Regions from separate parts of the Cytobacillus sp. MT66 genome, predicted to be linked through region 3. Evidence: riboswitches for the same ligand, from Rfam matches in the RefSeq annotation. Region 3 holds a riboswitch; each other region holds the start of a gene.
What was found. A riboswitch is a leader RNA that binds a small molecule or an ion and turns the genes downstream of it on or off. The one in region 3 is predicted to bind glycine.
Positions count from the first base shown of each region.

Region 1: it holds a riboswitch for glycine, as region 3 does, so the genes downstream of both, AC1Q59_RS09140 (phosphoglycerate dehydrogenase) here and AC1Q59_RS17335 (amino acid permease) in region 3, are expected to answer to the same signal.
Region 2: it holds a riboswitch for glycine, as region 3 does, so the genes downstream of both, AC1Q59_RS14035 (trimeric intracellular cation channel family protein) here and AC1Q59_RS17335 (amino acid permease) in region 3, are expected to answer to the same signal.

Region 1 covers NZ_JBXAFB010000004.1:134,808-142,777, reverse strand. The annotation lists gene AC1Q59_RS09140 (phosphoglycerate dehydrogenase) at 68-1,267, opposite strand; glycine riboswitch at 1,385-1,465, opposite strand; ZMP/ZTP riboswitch at 1,653-1,732, opposite strand; gene AC1Q59_RS09135 (amino acid ABC transporter ATP-binding protein) at 1,854-2,597, opposite strand; gene AC1Q59_RS09130 (amino acid ABC transporter permease) at 2,608-3,276, opposite strand; gene AC1Q59_RS09125 (transporter substrate-binding domain-containing protein) at 3,339-4,169, opposite strand; gene AC1Q59_RS09120 (bifunctional 2',3'-cyclic-nucleotide 2'-phosphodiesterase/3'-nucleotidase) at 4,917-7,970, shown strand, end outside.
Region 2 covers NZ_JBXAFB010000007.1:50,621-58,590, reverse strand. The annotation lists gene AC1Q59_RS14060 (alpha/beta hydrolase family protein) at 1-610, shown strand, start outside; gene AC1Q59_RS14055 (VOC family protein) at 704-1,099, opposite strand; gene AC1Q59_RS14050 (DinB family protein) at 1,124-1,585, opposite strand; gene AC1Q59_RS14045 (molybdopterin oxidoreductase family protein) at 1,652-4,138, opposite strand; gene AC1Q59_RS14040 (hypothetical protein) at 4,141-4,563, opposite strand; glycine riboswitch at 4,713-4,810, shown strand; glycine riboswitch at 4,811-4,899, shown strand; gene AC1Q59_RS14035 (trimeric intracellular cation channel family protein) at 4,948-5,559, shown strand; gene AC1Q59_RS14030 (transporter substrate-binding domain-containing protein) at 5,832-6,662, shown strand; gene AC1Q59_RS14025 (amino acid ABC transporter permease) at 6,734-7,396, shown strand; gene AC1Q59_RS14020 (amino acid ABC transporter ATP-binding protein) at 7,393-7,970, shown strand, end outside.
Region 3 covers NZ_JBXAFB010000010.1:13,316-21,285, forward strand. The annotation lists gene AC1Q59_RS17305 (zinc ribbon domain-containing protein) at 1-193, opposite strand, end outside; gene AC1Q59_RS17310 (GlpM family protein) at 442-768, shown strand; gene AC1Q59_RS17315 (branched-chain amino acid transporter permease) at 905-1,237, opposite strand; gene azlC (azaleucine resistance protein AzlC) at 1,234-1,947, opposite strand; gene AC1Q59_RS17325 (hypothetical protein) at 2,154-2,348, shown strand; gene AC1Q59_RS17330 (YwbE family protein) at 2,348-2,545, shown strand; gene AC1Q59_RS17335 (amino acid permease) at 2,643-4,031, opposite strand; glycine riboswitch at 4,088-4,176, opposite strand; glycine riboswitch at 4,177-4,278, opposite strand; gene AC1Q59_RS17340 (hypothetical protein) at 4,625-4,831, shown strand; gene AC1Q59_RS17345 (hypothetical protein) at 4,875-5,021, shown strand; gene AC1Q59_RS17350 (GNAT family N-acetyltransferase) at 5,044-5,496, shown strand; gene AC1Q59_RS17355 (DUF3870 domain-containing protein) at 5,613-5,942, shown strand; gene glaH (glutarate dioxygenase GlaH) at 6,284-7,222, shown strand; gene AC1Q59_RS17365 (hypothetical protein) at 7,512-7,706, shown strand; gene AC1Q59_RS17370 (urease accessory protein UreH domain-containing protein) at 7,899-7,970, shown strand, end outside.

The sequences.
Region 1 (7,970 bases), on a different contig from region 3:
TTTTGCAAAAAAAAAAAGAAATGAACCCTAAATAATAGGCTCATTTCTTTTCAGTAAGTTAGGTGGATTAAATTAACCTTACTTTCACCATTCCTTCAATCTGATTGATATTTTGCTCTAGGGAAGAAGCTACTTCCTGGTATACAGCATTATCAATATCAATAATTGTGTAGGCATAATCGCCGCGGCTTCTGTTTACCATGTCTGCGATGTTTAGGTGATAACTAGATATTGCAGATGTAATTTTTCCAACCATATGTGGAATGTTTTGATGGAAAGCCGTAACACGTTTTTTCCCTGTATATGGAATGGCAGCATTCGGGAAGTTCACAGAGTTTTTGATGTTACCTGTCTCAAGGAATTCCTTTACTTGGTGAGCTGCCATGATCGCGCAATTTTCCTCAGATTCAACTGTAGAAGCTCCGAGGTGCGGAGTTGGGATGACGTTTTTCATCTTCAGTACATTTTCATTTGGGAAATCTGTCATATACTTGCCTACTTTTCCACTTTCAAGTGCAGCAGCCATATCGTTTTCATTCACTAATTCACCGCGAGAAAAGTTCAAGATATAAACATCATCCTTCATTAAGCTAAAAGTCGCTTCATTAAACATCCCTCTTGTATCATCTGTTAATGGAACATGGACAGTTATATAATCAGATTCAGCAAATAGCTGTTCGATGGTCATCGCCCGCTGGACTTTACGAGATAGCTTCCAGGCAGTATCAACAGAGATAAATGGGTCAAATCCAATGACATCCATATCTAACTCTATCGCATCATTCGCTACAAGAGCTCCAATGGCTCCTAATCCAATAACGCCTAGAGTTTTACCCTTAATTTCCTTTCCAACAAATTGCTTTTTGCCAGCTTCAACAAGCTTTGGAACTTGATCACCTTCGCCCTCTAACGTCTTAACCCAGCTTACTCCGGCAAAAAGGTTGCGAGAGGCTGCCATTAATGAAGTCAGTACCAATTCTTTTACTGCGTTGGCATTGGCACCTGGGGTATTAAATACAACAATTCCTTGCTCCGTGCATTTTTCGACTGGAATATTATTCACGCCCGCTCCTGCCCGGGCAATGGCCTTTAGTTGATTGCCAAATTCCATTGCATGCATATTAAAGCTGCGTACAACAATGGCATCAGGGTTCTCACTGTCATTATCGATGGCGAAGTTGTCTGTTTTAAAAACTTTTAAACCGCTTTCTGCAATGTTATTTAAAGTCTTTATCGTTTTTATTTTATTTACCGTTGTTGTGCTCATTTTCATTCTCCTCGTTATCGTATATTTTCAAATTAGGAATCTAACAAAAATAAAAAGAGACTGGTGTTCACCAATCTCATCAAAAAACAAATAAAATAACAAATAAAATAATAAATTTGTTATTCTTCTGTCCTTTTGCCTGAGATTTTGAACCCTTCGGCGCTGCAGTTAACCTGCAGTCTCTCCAGAAGCCGCTCCTGTCATAGTGTGACCCATAACATTCAAAGCCTTCTTCATATTTAGTTTAAAATAATGTAAGAATATTAATAATAAAATAATTACGAAAATCTGTACTTATACAATAATCCAATTTTATCACTTTATCAACCATTAATTTTGCAGCCATCCCCTCCAATAAACAGAAAGAGGCAAGGGATAAATCCCTTACCTCTGCCCAGGCGAACGGCTAATCGATACTATGTGCTCCCCCACGGTTATCCGTTTTCGCCAGTTACACATAGCCTTTAAATTGATTTCATCATATCAGATTATTTATAAATCTTCAACCAAAAATTTTTGCAAATACGCGGAGATCTCTTGTTTTGGAATAATCGGGCATCATATTTTTATAATACTTTTAAAACCTTTATCCTATCTGACTTATATAATTCTTTAGAAACATCTTTGTTCTTAAGTTTTTCGTATTGGTGAAAAATTCATCCGGGGTTCCTTCTTCGATGATTTTGCCGTCTGCCATGAAGATGATGCGATCTGCTACATTCCTGGCAAACGCCATTTCATGTGTTACGACGATCATTGTCGTATTTTTCTTAGCCAATTCCTTCATGACATGTAACACTTCTTCAACTAATTCCGGATCTAATGAAGAAGTTGGTTCATCGAATAAAATAACATAGGGGTCTAACGCAAGTGCCCGAGCAATACCTACTCGCTGCTGCTGGCCACCGGAAAGAGAAGCAGGATAGCTATTTTCTTTGTTAGATAGCCCGACCTCAGCAAGAAGGTTTTTCCCAATTTCCTTGGCTTCGTCTTTTTTCATTTTTCTTGTAACAACGAGTCCTTCCGTCACATTTTCTAATGCCGTTCTATGTTTAAAAAGATTATAGTGCTGAAAAACCATTGCTGTTTTCTTTCTTAGCGAAAAAACATCCTTATTGTTGAGATTTTCAGCATCTACTTTTGTACCATCAATTTGAATCACACCTTTTTGAGGCTGTTCGAGAAAATTTAGACAGCGTAAGAAAGTAGATTTCCCTGACCCAGAGGGGCCGAGAATCGCAATCACTTCTCCCTGATTGATCTCAAGATTAATCCCTTTTAAGACGGCATTTTCCCCATAGCTTTTGTAAAGATTTTCAATTCTAATCATTGCCATCCTCCTATCTATAAGGCTTTTCAACTTGCCATTCTACTTTGGATTGGATATAGGTGAAAATAATGGTTGCCGCCCAATATATGAGCCCGACTGCTAAAAATGCTTCTAAAAACTTATAGGTAGCCGCTGCTTCAAGCTTTGCATGTGCTAACATATCCGTTACACCTATCGTGAAGGCAAGTGATGTTTCCTTAAATAGAATGATAAAATAGTTGCCTGTTGGCGGTATGGCAATTCGGGTTGCCTGTGGAAGAACAACCCTAGTAAAAGTTTGCCAGCGTGTCATACTCACAGAAATCGCTGCTTCAGTTTGCCCTTTATCCACTGCAGTAAAGGCCGAACGGAAAACTTCAGATAGATAGGCTGCATTTCTTACACTCAATGCTAATATCACTGCCGTTACTGCATCCATCGTACTCATGGAAGGGAAAAGCTGTGGGAGTCCGAAATAAAAAATAAAGATTTGGATTAATGAAGGGACCCCTCTAAAATAGGAAATAAGCATAAGGGAAACTGGATAGAGCACTTTGACTTTATTTTTAATAATAATGGCAAACAACACACCTATTACTATTGCAAGAATAAAGGAAAAAACCGTCATATATAGAACGATTGGCAAATATTTAAGTATACTGGGAATCAGTTCTACCATATAACTAAAATCAAAATTCATGTTGACACCACCACCAATTTCTCCCGATCTTTTTTTAAATTAATAACCGATAGTTTCATAACTTATGGAGTTGTAAAATCAATTTCACTCCACTTATCTGAAATTTCCTTTAACTTCCCTGAATCTTTTAATTCCTGAAGTGCTTTATTAAACTCTTCAATAAATGCTTTGTTCTCCTCAGTTTTTACAAATGGAAAGGCATGGTCTGTAGAAAAAACAGGTTCATCCGAAGCAAGCTTTAAAGGCAAACCCTCCTTATCTATTCTAGAAACTGCTGTAATTTTGCTATCAACAAAGGCATCCAATCTGCCTAATGCCACTTCACTATATGTGCCGCTTACATCCTGATATGGTTTGATGTTTATTTCATTGCCATTCTCTTCATTCCATTTCTGTACAAATTCGTGCATATTATTTCCAAGTAAGACCCCTGCATTTTTTCCCTTCATGTCTTCAAGTGATTGGATATCATTTCGGTCATCTTTCACAACTAAGGTAACCCCAGAATATGCATATGGATCAGTAAAATCATACTTAGCTGAGCGTGTCTCCGTGATCGCAATTAAGTTTGCAATTGTATCAATTTTGCCATTATCCATCATTCCAAATAAACCAGCAAACTCAGCAACGGTCCATTCTACTTTATAGCCTAATTTTTCCCCTACTGTTTCTAACACCTCAACATCATAGCCTTCTAAATTTCCATCTTTGCCTTTAGAGACAAATGGCGGATAAATACCTGATGTTCCTACTCTTAAAACCTTCTCTTCACTAGACTTATCACTAGATCCATCTTTTGAAGTTGCAGCTGTGTCGTCATTCCCGCATGCAGCAAGTAAAAACAGTGTCAATAGTAAAAATAAATTAAGGGCATTGAATCGATTTTTTTTCATTTTTCTCAGTCACCTATCCTTCAAATTTTGTTTTAAAAAAGATCACTTTTTTCAGCGTCAAGAGGTATCACTAAATATAGATTTTCCAATCAAATTACTTGGATTTATTCCCTAAAAAAAAAGCGTTTTATTTACAGTAATCCCATCATTTAAATAGGGTTTATATGTAAAAATAAAAACATTCCTTCCACATTCAGAATGCATGAATTAATGTTTATACCCTTGTCTATGATGTAAATTACCTGCCAGTCTCTTGGCACCAACTCCTTCGGGCGATAGCTGAGACTATTTCGTGCCAATCCCACATCCCTTATGAAAAAGAAATTTTCCTCATAATTATCCGACTTTATTGAAAATTATTTGTATTTAGGATAGTACAAAATTAAAGATTGTGCAACAAATAATTTTGGAAGATCTTAGTGAGGATGCCTAGAATCGTGATATCAAATGAAAAGGCTCGAAATTAGATCGAGCAAATAAAATATAAACTTGTATTTACAATTTGTGCTTCACTTATAAATGATCGTTTAATTAACATACCCCTCCTGCAAATTACCCGTGTATTTATTCCTGATACATACAAATTTACCAATTCTAAAGATAAGTATAATTAATCAATTTACAACCAAGGACCGAAATCTCTATTCCTATTTACCTGGTATTCAAAAAATTTACACTATCTTAAAATTTATTTTGCTATATTTTTTTAGAAGCTATTACAAAAAAATATAGAAGGATGCGTGTTAAATGAAATTTAGAATCAGAAACAGGGGCAAGAAAATATTGTCCAGTACACTTGCAATTACTGTGTTAGCCACGCCATTTTTGTCTGGGAATGCCATGGCTGCAACTCCATCTAAAGGCAAGGTCCAATCACAAGTTGAGCTTCGCATCATGGAAACAACTGATGTTCATACAAATCTATTAAGCTTTGATTACTACAAAAATAGTGCAGCTCCCAAACTTGGATTGGCTAAAACTGCAACTCTAGTTAAAGAAGCAAGAGCAGAAGCAAAAAACTCTGTACTTGTGGATAATGGTGATCTTATACAAGGGAATCCTCTTGGTACATACAAAGCCAAAATTGATCCTTTAGAGGAAGGAGAGATACATCCGGCTATCAGTGCCATGAATTTAATGGGCTATGATATGGCGACACTTGGAAATCATGAGTTCAACTACGGGTTGGAGTATCTAGACGAAGTATATGATGATGCCAACTTCTCTTTTGTAAATGCAAATGTATATGTAGATGATCACGATAATGACCCAACTAATGATATTAATAAATATACCCCTTACAAAATTGTGAATAAAAAAGTTAAGGATGAATCTGGGAAAACAAATGTCATTAAAATTGGATATATCGGATTTGTTCCTCCGCAAATTAATGAGTGGGATAAATCTAATCTTGATGGAAAGGTCATAACTAAAGGCATCGTGGAAACAGCTAAAAACTATATTCCTGTGATGAAGGAAGCAGGAGCAGACGTCATTATTGCATTAGCCCACTCAGGTTTTAGCGGAAATGAAGCAAATACCGAAGATACAGTCTATGCTTTAAGTAAAGTACCGGGTATTGATGCGATTACATTTTCACACACTCACAAAATCTTTCCAGCAAATAATATAGACAGTCTAGATACATTATTCAAAGGTGCGGACGGACAGCCTCTCCCTGGAGTAGATAACGAAAAAGGAACGATTAACGGTGTTGCTGCTGTACAAGCTGGATTTGGCGGCGGATCATTAGGAATTATTGATCTTTCCTTACAAAAAGTAAAAGGAAAATGGTCTGTTTCTCATTCCCAATCCTCCACAAGACAAATAGAATCGGTTCAACCTGACCAAGCAATTGTTAATGCTGTAAAAGAGGATCATGAAGCTACATTAGAATATGTTAATACACCAATTGGAACGACAACGGATGACATCTATAGCTATTTCGCGCTTGTACAAGATGATCCATCCATTCAAGTAGTTACAAACGCACAAAAATGGTATGTCGAAAAATATATCGAGTTAAATAAGCCAGAATTAAAGGATCTTCCAATTTTATCAGCTGGTGCCCCTTTTAAAGCCGGCCGTAACGGTGTTGATGAATATACAGAAATCAAAAAAGGTGATTTGACGATTCGCAGTGCTGGTGACTTATATCTTTATGACAACACTTTAAAAGCCATTAAAGTTAAAGGTTCGGATGTTAAAGAATGGCTTGAAATGTCTGCCGGTCAATACAACACCATTGATCCTTCAAAAACAACGGAACAGCCGCTAATAAACCCTAGCTTTCCAGTATATAATTTTGATGTCATTGATGGTGTAGAATATCAAATTGATGTAACAAAGCCTGCTAAATATGCACCAAATGGGACACTTTTAAACCCGGATTCAAGCAGAATTGTGAATCTTACCTATAATGGGGAACCAATCGATCCTGAGCAAGAGTTTATAGTGGTGACTAATAATTATCGTGCTGGCGGCGGAGGGAATTTCCCTGGAGTAAAGGGCAGTGAATTAGTAGTCGATTCAGCCGATGAAAACCGTCAAATTTTAATGAACTATATTTCTGAGCTTAAAGAAATTACCCCGACAGCAGATGGAAACTGGTCTATTGCTCCAATCTCCGGAAATGTGAATGTTACGTTTACGACTTCACCAAAGGCAGAGCAATATATTATGGAAGAAAGCTCATTCTCTTACACTGGAAAAACTGATTCAAAAGGCTTTGGAATCTTTCATTTTAACTTGAATAGCCAATCGGACAACGATCCATTAAAGGTTCAGCTTTTAGGAGTCAATGATTTACACGGACAGTTAGATACGGTTACAAAGGTTGGAGATTTATCGGCTGGGCATATTGAGTACTTAGCAGCGGCATTAAAACAAGAAGAAGCCACAAATCCTCATACACTTCTTTTACATTCAGGCGATATGATTGGCGGAAGCCCATTAATTTCTGCTCTTTTCCAGGATGAGCCTACCGTTGAAGTATTAGAGAATATCGGTTTTGATGCAGGCACATTCGGAAATCATGAATTTGATGAAGGGATTGATGAACTGCTCCGTATGATGAACGGTGGAGATCATCCAAACGGAACAGCTGGCTATGATGGAATGAACTTCCCGCTTGTGGCAGCAAATGCTTATGATACAAGAAGCGGAAATTTAATTGCGGATCCTTACACCGTATTCACAATTGAAGGTGAAAAAATTGGTGTGATCGGAGTGGTAACTCAGGAAACGCCTAATATGATTGTTAGAAAAGGAAACGAAACATTAAAGATTACAGACGAAGTGGAATCCATTAACAGGTATACGGAAGAATTAAAGGGACTAGGCATTGAAGCCATCATCGTCCTGGCACATAATCCAGCTATCCAAACAGGTTATACTGATTCATTCGATGCAAGCAGAATTGCCGAACAAATTGATGATGAAGTAGATGTTATCTTTTCTGCACACAATCATGTAAAGGTAAATCGAGTGGTGGACAACAAATTAATAGTCCAAGCCTATTCTTATGGATCTGCTTTTTCTGATGTAGAGGTTGAAATTGACCGCGTTACTGGGGATATTATTAATAAATCAGCAGAGATTAAAACAGTTTACCAAAAGGACTATACGCCAGATCCAGAAGTTGCAGCGATTATGAAAAAATATACAGATAAGGCCGAGCCAATTAAAGCAACCGTTGTTGGGCAATCTTCCTCTACCCTTGAAAAAAGTTATCCCACAACAGCTAATGAAATCGGGGATTTCGCTCTTGGAAATCTCATTGCAGATGGTATGAAAGCTGCG
Region 2 (7,970 bases), on a different contig from region 3:
TTACACGAAAGAAGAAATGTATGGTCTTATTCAAAAATGGATGAAGCTGCGAACAGATGATATGAATTTTGTCATCGATACGATACTTGAGAAAGCCAAGAGTGACAATACCCCCGTTTACAAGCTTATTAATACAGAGAAAATTGGTGTATTCGGGCACTCAATGGGCGGCGCAGCCAGTGTTTGGCTTGAAAGAGAACGTGATGATATAGGTGCGGTTGTAAATATTGATGCTCCTTTCTTTAGTGAGCTTGACTATAAGAAAGAGATGAATGATTTTGTGGCAAAAAGCGTGCCCTTTACAACCCCGCTTCTCAACATTTATTCTGACGATGTTTGGGATCAGCTCAACAGCAACTCTACTTATACAGCGAATAAACTCAATAATGAACCATTCAAAGATGCCTATACGGTCCATTTTAAAGGTGCAAAACATCTTAGCTTAACCGATTTGCCGCTCTTCTCCCCTATACTTGCAAACATTCTGCAAGGCGGAAAAGCCGACATTGACAAATATTATTGCATCGAGACTGAAAATAAGCTCATTCTTCAATTTTTCGACTATGAATTAAAGGGCATTGGGCCATTCACTCCCAAAGACACTTATTGAAGAATCAATGGCTGAAATATATAAATAAGCTTGTATATTTCAGCCTTTTCCTTAAAGCTGCCGGTTGGAGAAAAAACCTCCGAAAAGAACACCCTAAGGCTGATTCAAGGATAGATAATTTGAAACTTCTATGAGATTTTGATCAGGGTCTCTGAAATAGAGGGAAATGATGGGACCTAGTGCCCCAGTCCTCGTAACGGGCCCTTCCTCGATTTCTATATTTTCATTTCTAAGCTTCACGATGCAGTCTTCTATTGGCGTTTCTGTAATGAAGCATAAATCTGCAGATCCTGGTGTTGGAAATGCAGACTTTGGCTCAAATTCCTTTCCATACTCATGCAAATTGATTTTTTGCGTCCCGAATGTTAATGCCTTTCTTCCGCCGCCGAATTCTTCTACTTTCATATTTAGGACTCTAGCATAAAACAGGCAGGTTATTTCGATATTTTTCACTGTAAGAACGAGGTGATCCAATCGTGATATATTCAATTTCAAGCTCTCCTCATAACAATGTTATTCCGTCTCTCTTAAAAAAAAGATGTAATCGGTAGAAATACTTTTCTCGCCTAATTGATGGAGGATAGCGGACACATTTCCGCGGTGATAAGTCCCATGGTTGATAAGATGCCTCAAAATCTCCTCAATCTTGTTTTGAAATGGCTTGCCTTTCGAATTTTGATAGTAAACCATCCCCCCTTTAGTTCTAATTTCCATCAGCTGTTGAAAGTTTCTTTCGAAGCACTGAACGGCTATAAGTGGCGTCTCAAACTTAATCCCTTGGCTTATGTCATTAGTTCCCAGCATCCTCTGTATCCACAGCTGATCGACATTGTATATATGTTCAAAAACTGCTGAAAGAGACGGAAAAACGCTTTTTACATTTTTAATAAACACTTCGCTATCCAGATGGCTAATTTGTTTCAAAAGCCGGACATTCGCCCAGTGATGATACCGCAGTTCATTTTCAGGAATCATACCTAAAACCCCCAATTAATCGAGAAATATGAGAATAAATTATCTGGACTTTAAAAAGGAAAAGGCCTATCCTTTTTCAAGATCAAGCCGTGTATATGGAAGATTTGCTTGTTTAAACGATGGGAATTTTTCTATGCTCCGATATGGCATATACGGTGGTATTTCCACATTAACTCTTGATAGCGGCACCTCCACCACCTTGCCAATATCTGCTCTATAGGGTGGCATCATTCGATTGACTCTTGCCAGCTCTTCCAATGTTAATCGATTTTCATCCGCAACATGCAAAAGGGTGACGGATGAGCTGATTTGGTATCGCTTCCTAAGTGTTTCAATTCGGCAGGAAGCATGCTTAAAGGTCGGCTGCTTGGATAGAGGGTCTGTAAAATCAGCGGTTAGCTCATTGGCCGCTTCATTGTTTTCCCATGTACCGAAGTGAAACGGGACAAACACCACACCCTTTTTGATCGTATCCACAATTCTAGCAGGAACCTTAATGCTCCCTCTTGGTGAAGAAACCTTGACAACCTCTCCCGGAATCAGCCCCAAATTTTGAGCATCTTCAATATTTATTTCTGCATACCCTTGAGGAGCGACCATTTGAAGATAGGGTGATCTCCCGGTTTTCGTCCTGCTATGCCAATGCCACACAAGACGGCCTGTCGTTAACCAAAACGGAAATTCCCCGCTAGGGTGCTCCGCCGGCGGAACATAGTGGGTAGCATACATGATGGCCCTGCCATTGGCGTGAAGATCTTCAAACTCTTCCCTTGTCCTTGGCCTTCCTGTAAATAGCACTTTCCCATAACTTTGCGCATCATCTGGGGTTGTATGAAATTTTAAATCCGTATACAACCTTGGGGTTCCCAGAGGATGCTCCTCATTGACGGGCCATCTGAGGCCATTGTATTTCATTAATTTTTCGTAGGTAATGCCGGACATATCACTCGGTCTCCCTTTAGAGACCCGTTTCCACTCTTCAAAACATTGTTCTGGAGTATTATATGAAATCAGCGGGTTGCCTTCCTTATCCCTGAAGTCCATTCGCTTTGCGAACTCAAGCAGGATTTCAAAGTCAGACAGAACTCCATTTGGCGGGTCCACAGCCTTGGTTAACAGATTAATCGTCCTGTCCGTATTTTCCATTGTCCCTTCTTTTTCTCCCCAAATAGCGACAGGCAGCACGAGATCGGCCACTTCTGTCGTCTCGGTCAAGAATGCATCCTGTACAACTACAAAGGTTTTCTCAAAGGCCTTCTTTGCACGCTTTCGATTAGGAAGGGAAACCATGGGATTCGTATTAATATTCCAAAAGAGCCCTATCTTTTCCTGCTCCATTAAATAAATAATTTCCTCAATGCCCTTCTCTGGCCCTACTTCGAGCTGCTTCTCTTCCACATTCCACAAATGGGCGATTTCTTCAATATGTTTAGGATTATCTGGGTTCCGGTTTCCTGGGTAGGTACCTACCCCTCCTACCGTTCGATTGGAAGAAGAACTTGGCTGGCCAGCCATATGGAAGGGACCGCTTCCCGGTTTGCCTATAAGCCCTCTCATCAAATGCAAATTGTTAATCGCCACACACGAACTTGTAGCGTCAACACTTTGGTAGGCACCTTGAAGAGTGGTACATACTAGAGAAGGTGTCCTTCCAAGCACTTCAGCTGCCCTCTTGATCTGTTCCACCGGCACCCCTGTTACCTGAGAAGTAAGCTCAGGCGTCCATAGCTCAACTGATCTTTTCACCTCATCAAAATGAATTGTATAATTTTGCATAAATTCGTGGTCAAGAGAGCCATTTCTTATCACAAGGTGAATAATTCCATTTAACAAAGCTAAATTGGTACCGGGATTTAACTGTAAAAATAAATCTGCCTCCTTTGCGGTCAAAGTTTTCCTTACATCTACAACAATCATGAACGGATAGCCGGTCTCACGTTTTCGCTTCATGATTCTTTCAAACAGGACTGTTCCAGTTTCGGCTGGGTTATGTCCAAAGAGCATTAGCGTATCGGTCAAATCGACATCTTCCATGGAAGCAGGAACGCCATCAGCACCGAAGGACTGAAGAAGAGCCCATTCAGTTGTAGCCGTACACAGTCTAGTATTGGCATCTAATAGATGAGAGCCGATTCCTGCTCTCCCGATCTTCGCAATCGTGTAATAGGTTTCAATCGTGGACTGGCCGGTGGAATAAATCGCCACCCCATTCCCCCCGTGGCGCTCTAAGGCCTCCTTTGTTTTTTGAACTAGCACGTTAAGTGCCTCTTCCCATGAGGCTGGCTCAAGCGTACCGTCTTTGCGGATTAATGGCGTAAGCAGCCGATCTGGACTGTTATTCGCGTACCATTGATTTTCTCCTTTTGGGCCTAATCTTCCTCTATTAATAGGGTGTTCGGCATTTCCCTTAATCCCTACAATTTTATTATTCTTAACAGCTATATAGCATCCGCAGCCGATAGAACAAATATTGCAGGTGCTATAGGCCCATTTATCAACTTCCCCTTGGGAATACACATTCATATCCACTCTGGATTCATTGTTCCATGACATATTTACGCATCATTCCTTTCCTTGCCCCTGAATAATGGAGGGATAATATATCGGGTTTCATACTTTCCAAAAATGCTCTGAACGTCCGGAACCATACTTGTTAACTCTTCCTTTAAAGACTGATAAAGCTGCCTTCTTCTGACTATTTCTTGCAGTTGGGGGCTATCCATCCACCTAGCTGCCCGAACCCAGCTGCGTATTAAAGGGTCAGCCGCTTCATCATCTCGATATAGAATGGAAAGATATTGTTTAAGATCTTCTTTATTCTGATCTTCTTTTTCAAGGAGATGGCTGATATGCTTGACTGTCCAGTCCATCTCCAGCAGGAGGGGAGTTAGTCTAAATCCGATAGGGTTTTTGCTGGCAGGAGATTCTTCTGTGAGGACCTTTAAAATCTGTGTTATACGTGCTATATGCTGATTCATGATGTTTTCACCGCCTTATTAAGGATAAAAGCGCCATTTCTCAACATATATATGTCCATAATTAGGGAAAATACCGTATTCGTCATTTGGTTATTGACAAACCAAGCAGTCGTCCTCTACTGTATAAATATCAAAAAAAATACTTGCGAAAGACTGCTGTGGGAGAGACCGTGTGTATAGACGGCGCCGAAGGGGAAAATCTTTTAAAAAAGATGAATCTCTCAGGCAAAAGGACCACAATGGGACGCATCTCTGGAGAGCGCTTCAAGCCACCCAAGGGGTAGACCTTCCAACAATAGGTTATAAACTCTCAGGTACAAGGACAGAGGAGACATACAGGTTTCTCTGTCCTTTGTTATGGACTTATTGATTGGAGGGTTTATTATGGTTTGGGATGTATTGAACGTGATTGGGACCATTGCCTTTGCGATAAGCGGAGCCATTACTGCGATGAAAGTAAAGTATGATATCATCGGTATTTATATTCTAGGATTAATTACTGCCTTTGGCGGAGGGGCTATTAGGAACCTGCTGACTGGGATTCCAATTAGCCAATTATGGCAGCAGACTACTCTATTTATTATTGCGCTTATTACCATTACGATTGTATTTCTTTTACCAGACGATGCCGTTCATCGATTGAATGAATGGAATCTTTTTGACGCTATCGGACTCTCTGCCTTTTCTGTTCAAGGCGGGCTGCAAGCACATATGATGAATCTGCCACTACTGGCTACTATGTTTTCTGCTGCAATTACCGGAGCAGGAGGAGGCATTATTCGCGATGTATTGGCTAACCAGAAACCAATGGTATTTCGCAAGGATATATATATTTTTTGGGGAATAATTGCTGGATTTATCATCGGTATGGGATGGGCAGAGGATAGCTATCTATTATATGCTATTTTTGTTATGATCTTAATCTTACGTGTTGCTTCACATCGGTTTGGCTGGTGCTTGCCGGCTAGAAAGATTAATAAATTACAAGGGAACTAGATACCTGCAGTTGCACTCCAGTTTGGTCTTTGTATCTAAAACATCAAAAGAATGAATAAAGCTGCATGATTTACTTTAGTGCAGCTTTTTTAATACGCTGTTTTACATATCCCCCACATCGTCCCCATTTATTATTTTCCAATATTTTAAAAATGCTAACTTTCATAAAATCATCTTGCTTTTCCATTATTATTTTAATAGAATAGTTATATCAAAATACTTTACTATGCTAAATAAATAAAGCACTAAAGCTATATTAGGGGGATTCAGCCTTGAAAAAAGCATTATCATTACTATTTATTGCTGCACTTGCTTTAATGGTTGCGGCTTGCGGCACACAGCCTAACCTGCCTGACACATCGAAAAACACACAGAAAAAAAATTCATCTGCCAGTAATACACTTGCTGAAATTAAAGAAAAAGGTGAAATTACCATTGGTTTAGATGATACACTTCCGCCAATGGAATACCGTAATGAAAAAAATGAGTTAGTCGGTTTTGATATTGATTTTGCTAATGCACTTTCAAAGGAACTTGGGGTGAAAGTCAAATTCGTCCCATCCGCATGGGATGGAATTATTCCCGGCTTAGATGCGAAACGTTTTGACATCATTCTCTCTTCCATGAATGTAACGGATGAAAGAAAGAAAAAAGTCGATTTCGTGGAATACTTTGGCGTTGGACAAGTGTTAACTGTTAAAGCCGGCAATCCTTTAAATATTAAAACAATTGATGACTTAAAAGGAAAAAATGTGGGTGTCCAATTGGGCTCAACCGGTGAAACAGCAGTAAAATCCATTGACGGGATTAAAGAAGTAAAAAAATATGATTTGACTACAGATGTATTTAATGACATGGGACTTGGGCGTGTAGATGCTGGAGTTGTTGGCGAAATGATTGGCCGATATTATATGACGACAAAACCCGGGGTATTTGAAGTAGCAGGCGAGGCATTCAATGTTCAGCCTATGGGAATTGCCGTTCGAAAAGGTGATACCGAGCTTAGGGAATCCTTGCAAGAGGCTGTCGAAACGCTTGAAAGTAATGGAACATTAAGTGACATCAGCCAAAAATGGTTTGGTTCAGATATTACAAAACAATAATACAGACAGATATAGGATAAATCGTTGATCCGATTTATCCGTTTTTACTTTTAAAAGGAGAGGTTTAAACAATGAGCGAATTTTTGTCCTTTACGGCAACCTATTTGCCTTACCTTTTACAAGGGGCATTAGTCACAATTGAAATCGCCGTAATTAGTGTGATTTTTGGAAGTATCATAGGAATCTTTGTCGGACTTGGCCGGGTTTCATCGAACCCCCTTCTATCACAGCTGAGCCGCTTTTATATTTGGGTCATTCGCGGCACTCCCCTATTACTGCAATTATTTGTAATTCACTTTGCTATTCCATCTGTATTCAGTTCCCTAACGTTGCCGCCGTTTGTATCAGCCTGCATTGCATTATCACTTAATGCTGCTGCTTATATTGCGGAAATTGCAAGGGGAGCGATACAGTCCATTGATAAAGGACAAATGGAAGCAGCCAGATCACTTGGATTAAGTTCAAGCCAAGCCATGAGACGTGTCATCATTCCTCAGGCGTTCCGCCGAATGCTGCCGCCTCTAGGAAATGAATTTATAGCTTTAATAAAAGAGTCCTCCCTCGTATCAACCATTGCTTTATATGATTTGCTTCGGACAGGTCAACAAATCATCAGCAGCACGTATTTATATATGGAAGTTTTTCTATTGGTTGGTTTAATCTACTTATTCTTAACGACTATTATGTCTTATATTGTAGGGAAAATTGAGAAAAAAGTTGGTGCTTACGAATGATTTCATGTAAAAATATCGTAAAGAAATTTAATAATTTAGAAGTTTTAAAGGGCATAGATTTAGATGTTGCTCCTGGTGAAGTCGTAGTTATTATTGGACCCAGCGGCTCAGGTAAAAGCACGTTTCTGCGCTGCATGAATCATTTAGAAACAGCTGATCTCGGTACAATCACGATTAATGGTAGAATAGTAGAGTCAAAAGAATCTTCATTAAATAAACTTCGCCAAGAAATCGGCATGGTTTTTCAGCAATTTAATTTATTCCCCCATATGACTGTGTTGGAAAATATTAACGAAGCACCTGTTTTATTGAAAAAAATGACTAAAGATCAGGCAAAGAAAAAAGGTCTGGAGCTTCTAAAAAAAGTAGGACTGGAAGAAAAGGCGCACGAGTATCCTAACCGTTTATCCGGCGGACAAAAGCAGCGGGTGGCGATTGCCAGGGCGTTAGCTATGGAGCCAAAAATTATGCTGTTCGATGAGCCTACCTCTGCTCTTGACCCTGAATTGGTTGGAGAAGTACTCAATGTTATGAAACAACTAGCTAAGGAAGGAATGACCATGGTCATTGTTAC
Region 3 (7,970 bases):
ATAAATCCAGAATGTTTGATGCTTTAGAAGATTCCTTATTATAGAACTCGGAGTAACCGCATTTTTTGCAATAAACCACAATAAACGTATTATGCTGGACATCAAAGATTTTAGACAGGCCTGTTCCCGTCATTGCCACTTCCTTTTGTCCAGCATTGGTACTTCCGCATTTGATACATCCTTTTTCGGACATATTTATTCTCCTCCCCGAAACACAGTGATTTGTATATAAATACGAAGAGAAACAAAAAAAGGTTTCAGTGGGCCTTTGACATTTAGGAAAACAGCCTGGATTCCTCCCAGGCTGTTTTCTATAAGTTTTAGATCCTTCTTAACTATCGCACTCTTTACCCTCTTTGCTCTTTACAAATAAAAATAATTACAGTATAAAAAGATAGGATTATTATTTTACAGCTTGTTATACAGTGAGGCGCAAATATTGTGGGTTATATTTTACAATTTATTATTGGCGGAACCATTTTGGTATCTGCCTCGATGTTAAGTAAATCTAAGTATTTATTTTTGTCTGGCATCATCACTTTGCTCCCCATAATGACATTAATTAATATAAACTTGCAAATACACAATATGAGCATTGGAGATTTTCGAATCACACAGAAAAATGCTATATTCGGTGCTTTTGGGGTATTCATTTTTATCAGCTGTATTTATATACTGACAAAGTGGTTTAAACCCCCGTATGCCGTATTATGTGCAGTCATTATTTATATTCTTTATATGATTGGGTGTAAGCACTTTTCTTCTTAAAAGTCTGTTTTAGTTAAAGCTTGGTGTCTCATACCAAGCTTTTTTGTTTTCATATTATCTGATTTTAAGATCTTTAATTACTATGCGGTATAAAATACTGATCCTTTCTGCAAGCCCCCATTGGCAGCTTCAATATTTAAAAAACCATTTGAACCAAAATCATGTACACAATCGTTCCACCTGCTATAGATAGAAGCATGTTTTTCTTCCAAAAATGAAGCAGGGCAGTAACAGCTACCCCTATAAGTTCAGGGACCCCGCGGCTTCCTGACAGAAAACTTACATCCTTAAAGCAGTAAATAACCAGCAGGCCAATAACCGCCGGCGGCAGCACCCTGCCAAGATACTGTATATAATGCGGTGTCGGCCTGCCTGATGGAAATACAAAAAACGGGAGAAACCTTGTAAGCATAGTGCCTAAAACCACCATGGCAATTGTAATAACCTGCTGCGCTACATTCATTGTCATGCGGCATGAACCTCTACTTTCTCCAATGGTTTTCTAAGCAATGTGAGCACTCCTAGAATGGCGATCATCGAGGGAATAATAAACTGATCCCCGCCAAAAATGATCAGACAGACAGCGGAAAGGCCAAGACCTGCCAGCGCGCTTTGGTGCTTCTTCACTTTCATCCACTGTTCGATGAATATGACGACAAAGAGTGCTGTCATGACAAACTCTAACCCCTCTGTATTGAACTTGATAAAAGATCCGAATAGGCCGCCAATCGCTGATCCTAAAACCCAATAGCACTGATTGAGCAGTGTTACGAAGAACATGAACCAGCCCTTATCTACACCCTTTGGTACATTAACCGTACTATTGATTGAAAAAGACTCATCGCACATGCCGAAAATCAAATAGTACTTTTTCTTTCCGGTACCCCTGTACTTATCTAGCATGGAAATGCCGTAAAACAAATGCCGGGCATTCACCATTAACGTTAGAAACAGCGCGTTCATCGGATTAAAGGAGACAAGTAATAAGTTCGCTGCAACAAACTCCATGGAACCGGCAAATATGACCAGGCTCATCAAAATCGGATAAATAGCGCTGAATCCTAGTGAATTCATATAGATTCCATAGGCGATTCCCAGGAATAAAAATCCTGCAAAAATCGGGACCGTAAACGGAAAAGCTGCACGCAAGGCCGTCCCCATCTTATTCTTATTTTCCATGTTGTTCACTTCCTGAATAGTTGAAATTTATATAAACTTATCACAAAAAATCCATACAATGAATCCCAAAATTGTATGGATTACAATTATCTGTCTTAGCTTCTATCGGTGGCTCCCTTTTGACAGTTTAATTCTTTGCTCTTTTATAAATAAGCAAAAATAGATTATACTGGATTAACTATCATATCAATAAAGGAGAATTCCCTATGACAGAGAATCAGCAATCCGAAGCACCGAAAAAAAAGATCAGCCTAAAAGAAGCAATGAAGCAGCAGCTTGAAAGCAAAAAGAATCAATCCTCTTCTGGAAAAGGAAGAAATAACGCTGATCTTTCAGCCAAAAAAATGAAAAGCCAGCAAACGAAGAAACCAAGCAATACCCGCAGAAAAATGGGTGTCTAATGAACGGACAGAATCGGAAAGACATATCACCGGGCTTGACCGTTGATATTGTTTTAAAAAAGGATCAGAGAACGGGAAAGCTGACCAGGGGCATTGTAAAAGATATTCTCACCAAATCAGCCAGCCATCCCCACGGTATTAAAGTCAGGCTAACAGATGGGCAGATAGGACGCGTCCAGGAGATTCACTCTAAATAAAAGCGAAAAAGGCATTCAGGGTTGTTTTCCCTGAATGCCTTTAAAATTTCATTGGTTTTATCATTTACTGCCCGCTGACTATTTCTTTCCTTTCCTCCTAATTTTCCACGATTGTTTCCTGATTTGCCTGTTCTTCCTGATTCACATCTGTTTTCCGCGTCTTATAAATGGCAATCAGCATAATAAACCAAACAGGTGTGACAAATAAGGCAACACGAGTATCCTCTGCAATCGCAAGGACAACAAGAACAAATGCCAGGAATGCAAGGATTAAGTAATTGGAAAGTGGATAAAGCGGCATTTTAAACTTATTTGTTTTTGCCAGATCAGGCCTTGTTTTGCGGTATTTCAAATGACTGATGACCGTAATCCCCCAAATAAAGATGAAGCATACGGTAGAAATACTGGTAATCAGTGTGAATACCCCTTCTGGCATCACGTAGTTCAAGGCAACTGAGATTAAAATGACTGCCGTTGAAAAGAATAATGCATTAGTAGGTACTTTTCGGGCATTTAGTTTGCCCAGTTTCTCAGGGGCATTTTTCTCTTTTCCAAGTGAATACACCATTCGGCTTGTACTGAAAATGGCGCTGTTGCATGCCGAAGCTGCGGATGTGAGGACGACAAAATTGACGATCCCCGCAGCTGCAGCGATCCCGACGGCCACGAAGACCTGGACGAAGGGGCTTTTCGACGGGTTGATTGCGTCCCATGGATAAACACTCATAATGACAGCAAGTGCGCCAATATAAAAGATAATAATCCGAATAGGAATACTATTAATGGCTTTAGGAAGCACTTTTTCCGGATTTGCCGTTTCACCAGCTGTCAGTCCGACAAGCTCGATCCCTACAAACGCAAATACGACCATCTGGAATGAGAGAATAAAGCCATTGATTCCATTTGGAAACATGCCGTCATGGCCCCACAGATTTGTAAAGCTAGCTGCCCCTGAATCTGTTGTGGAGCCCTTAATAATCATAATAATACCAATAATAATCAGTGCTAGAATAGCGATAACTTTAATCAGTGCGAACCAGAACTCCATTTCGCCAAAAAGTTTGACAGTGGCTAGGTTCATACATAACAAAATGACAAGCGCAATTAATCCCGGCATCCACTGCGGTACGTTTGGAAACCAATACTGGGTATAGAGGCCCACGGCAGTTAAGTCAGCCATGGCGATGGATACCCAGCAGAACCAGTAGGTCCAGCCGGTTATAAACGCTGGCATATCTCCCAAATAATCTCTAACAAAATCAACAAAAGAGTGATAGTTCAAATTGGATAAGAGCAGTTCCCCGAGGGCCCGCATGATTAAAAAACAAATAAGGCCTGTAATTATGTAGGCAAACAAAATCGATGGTCCTGCTAAATGAATTGATTTACCTGCTCCAAGAAATAACCCTGTTCCGATTGCGCCGCCAATAGCAATGAGCTGTACGTGTCTGTTGCTTAGACCTCTTTCTAATGTTTGTTCCTGCATACAATTCCCCTCTTCTGTTTTTTTAAAAAACAAAAAAGGACAGAAGAAGTCTAATGTTTCCTTCTCTGTCCTTTTACCTGAAAGTTTCTCCCAAAAAATATGATGGGTCCTCTTTGGTGGCAATGTATTGCGCTCTCCAGAGCAGCGTCCTATATTGGTCCTTTTACCTGAGAGATTTATTCCAATGGATTTTTTGGAACTTGCTCCTTCGGTGGCGATAGTCCTTGCTCTCTCCCAATATAATCATCCGCAATTATATGAATGTATTTTTATTTAAAAATACATTTCTGAAAGATTTATATAAACAATCTTAAAAATTATATTTCTCAGTAATAATTTTCCTGAAATATCAATTTTTGGTAATTTTGCAGCATTACCTCATATGTTTAAGTTGATAATACTATATATTAATGCAGTTAGACTTGTGAATTTATTATATTACACTTTTAAAAATAAATAAACAATTTTAAAGGATTGGAATATTTTTTATCAGTGAGCATTCTTTTTTAGTATATCATTAAATTTAATGGAACCTTTCCGGAAGTTAATCGTCTGACATATAAGGAGAAATTAAATGATTTTGGAGGATTGCCATGATTAGGTCCTTAAAAGCACAATGGATCTTATCCATTTTTGTAGCCATTGCATTTATCTATCATTCTTTCAGCTATACAGAGCTTTCGGGTGGAGGAGAATTCGATTTCCCCCGCCTTTGCCTGTTCCTGGCGATGATTTTTTCCGTGTATAATGCGGGAATGCTGACACAGAAGTATATTCATTCGAAGAAAAATAGCGCTTGATCAAGACTCATGCGTAACGTTATTCAGAAATGAGGGATTTACATTGAGGAGTTTTGTGGACGACCTGGCTGGGGCTGTTTATGATATTCTTAAGGCTGTGCTCAAAGGCTTCAGCTACATTTTGGCTGGGATGCTAATTGTCGGCGTACCCATGTATGCCATCGCCTGGATATTTCGTCTGTTTCATTAATGAATAGTCAGAGGAGCAAAAAATGAAAATCATTTCCGTAAAAGAAAGCCCCGAATGGACGGACCGGGCAATCCGGTATTTCCAAAGTAAATGGGCAAGTGAACAAAACAAGATGGTGTATAAAGACTGCATTACCTCCTGCCTTGAATCTCCCCAGCCATTGCCGCAATGGTATTTATTAACCGACGGAGAGGCAATCATCGGCTGTGCCGGCCTGATCACCAATGATTTTATCAGCCGCATGGACCTTTATCCTTGGGTGAGCTCGATATATATCGAGGAGGAACACAGAGGCCATGCCTATGGTGCTGTTTTACTCGAAAAGGCAAAGGAAGACGCCAAAAAAGGCGGCTTTGCTCATCTCTATCTCTGCACCGATCACATCGGCTACTACGAAAAATATGGCTTTGAAAACATTGGCACAGGCTACCACCCCTGGGGAGCCAGTTCCCGCATTTATCAAACAACTTTGTAAGAATAGAATCTTATGCTGTCACAGCTACTTTGAAGTTGTTAATAGAATACCAGAACCGTTAAACTTAAAAGAAGCCACATCGATTTAAAAATTTCTTGGAAGAGGTAGATCTATAAATGTTTAATGGAAAAACAATTTTTATTGCAGGCCACTCTCGTCTGCCACAAGGAATGGCAGCAAAGAATGTCTTTGAAACATTAACGATTACGGCAGAAGTTGATATGAAATATGGTGTAATATTAGAAGCATCGTGTACCTTAGCTACAGAACATGGCCGCGAATTTATTGGACGCATATTAAGAGGTACCAGTTTAAAAGACGGTGTGGATGATGCAATAAAAGAGATACAAACCTATTATCGCGGCAAGGCAACAAATGCCCTCATTGCGGCATTAAAGGATCTTGACCTCCATTTCCATCAAATTCACACTGAAAACAGGCGTTAAGTTTAATAAGGTAAAAATCTTTAAAAAGTATTGACAGATTCATTTGAAGGCAGTATCATACTAATTAATTGAATATTTATAATACTCCTGCCTTTTGAAAAGTACCCTTTCAGAATCGCAGATAGATTATAAATACTTGGAAACACTTAGAAATACGGAATATAAATAATCATAAACTGTCCATTCACTATGACTCTATTTACATAGAGCAGCGAAGTGTATGTAAGCCAGTTGTACATCTGAATCCCTAGATCATAGGGAAAGTTGTGCAGCTGGCTTTTTATATTTCACTAATTTCCATATTTTTACTTAAAATTAAACACAACGGGAGGAATTTTAAGATGACTATTTTAGAAATGCAAAAAGGAAAGTTTGAAACAAAAACAGCTATGTACGAGGTTAACATTCATCCGCAAACAGATAGATTGTACCATATTGAACTATCAGAAAACGCTATTCAAGGATTTTTAGAGGCTGTTAAACAAGAAAACTGCTCGGTTCAGCATTTAGAATACACACCATATGCCCGTCTGATTGTCGCTTCCCTTCTGCTGGATCAAGTGGGTGAAGAGTTTGGGGAATTGCTCCGAAATATTGTTCATGATCGTGAATCTGGAGGATTTACGATTGGCTTAAAAGGTGTTACGCAGGATACAGATGAATACGTTATATTCTCAACGGCGATTGCTTATCTGCTCGGTACATCAAACTTTGATGCGATGTCAGGAAAATATTATGCGTGCTTTAATGTTAAACATACAGATAACAGCGATTCCTATCTTCGCCAAGCATACCGTCTATTTACATTCCATACGGATGGCACGTTTGTAACGGAGCCAACGGATTGGCTGTTAATGATGAAGATGGTAGAAGAAAATGCACGCGGCGGTGAATCACGTTTATTGCACCTTGATGATTGGAAAGAGCTTGATAAGTTTGCCAACCATCCATTAGCCAGCCATAAATTCACCTATAAAGCACCTTCAAGCAAGAATGTAGATCAAGAGATTCAACGTTCCACCTTTTTTAACTATCATAACAAGCCGGGTATGTGTTTCATCGACCAGTTTGTTTATCCGGAAAACATTGAAGAAGCGAAATATTTGCGTGATCTCTCGCAATCAATGGAAAATGATGAGAGTGTGGTAGAGCTTGAGCTTCCGGTTGGCGATTTAGTTGTAGTCAATAATATCTTCTGGCTTCACGGACGCGCTGCTTTTGAGGTGGATCCTAATTTGAATCGCGAATTACTTCGTCAGCGTGGTCAATTTAACCAATAAAAACGGGAAAAAGGATCTGCCCTGGATCCTCATTGGGGTACCTTCAACAATGAACTATGGCCCGAATAATGGACACTCTTAAAAAGAGGACATTATTCGGGTTTTGTTATGTCTTTAATTTAAGAACCCGTTTATAATAAAAGAACTGTATGAAAGAGTATAATCACCAGCGATACCAATGGGGATTAAAATAAGATGACTCCAGCTCAATACAGCTTCTTGGTATTTTGTTAGAAAATTGGTAATATTATTAACATAAAGCAAACCCTAAAGACTATGAGGTGTTAATATGAGCTTTAATAACCAAGAGTCTTGTAAGGCTTGCGGCAGTCATTTATTTGCTAAAGGAAAAATCAGCAATGGTCATGCAAAGATTATGCCTATAGATAAGATGTTTAGTACAGGTTCTTCTCTGATTTACACATTTTGCAAAGAGTGTGGAGAGGTTTCTTCCATAAAAGTGGAGGATACAAGCAAATTTTGATTAACCATGTTTCGTAATATCATAGAAAATGACATAGGGGTGGGACAGAGGGACCGTGTCCCGCCTTCCTTTTTTGTGGACAAGGTGCCTGTCCCCGTGTCCCCTCCAGGTAACGCCAGTAAGTAGTTGGTGAAGAGAATGATAAATATGTATTTATAATTTGTTATCACACTATAAAAGGGGGATATAGGAATGGAAATAAGTTTTTTATCTATTCTAGCTTTAGGATTTGTTCTTGGTATCAAGCATGCAATTGAACCAGAC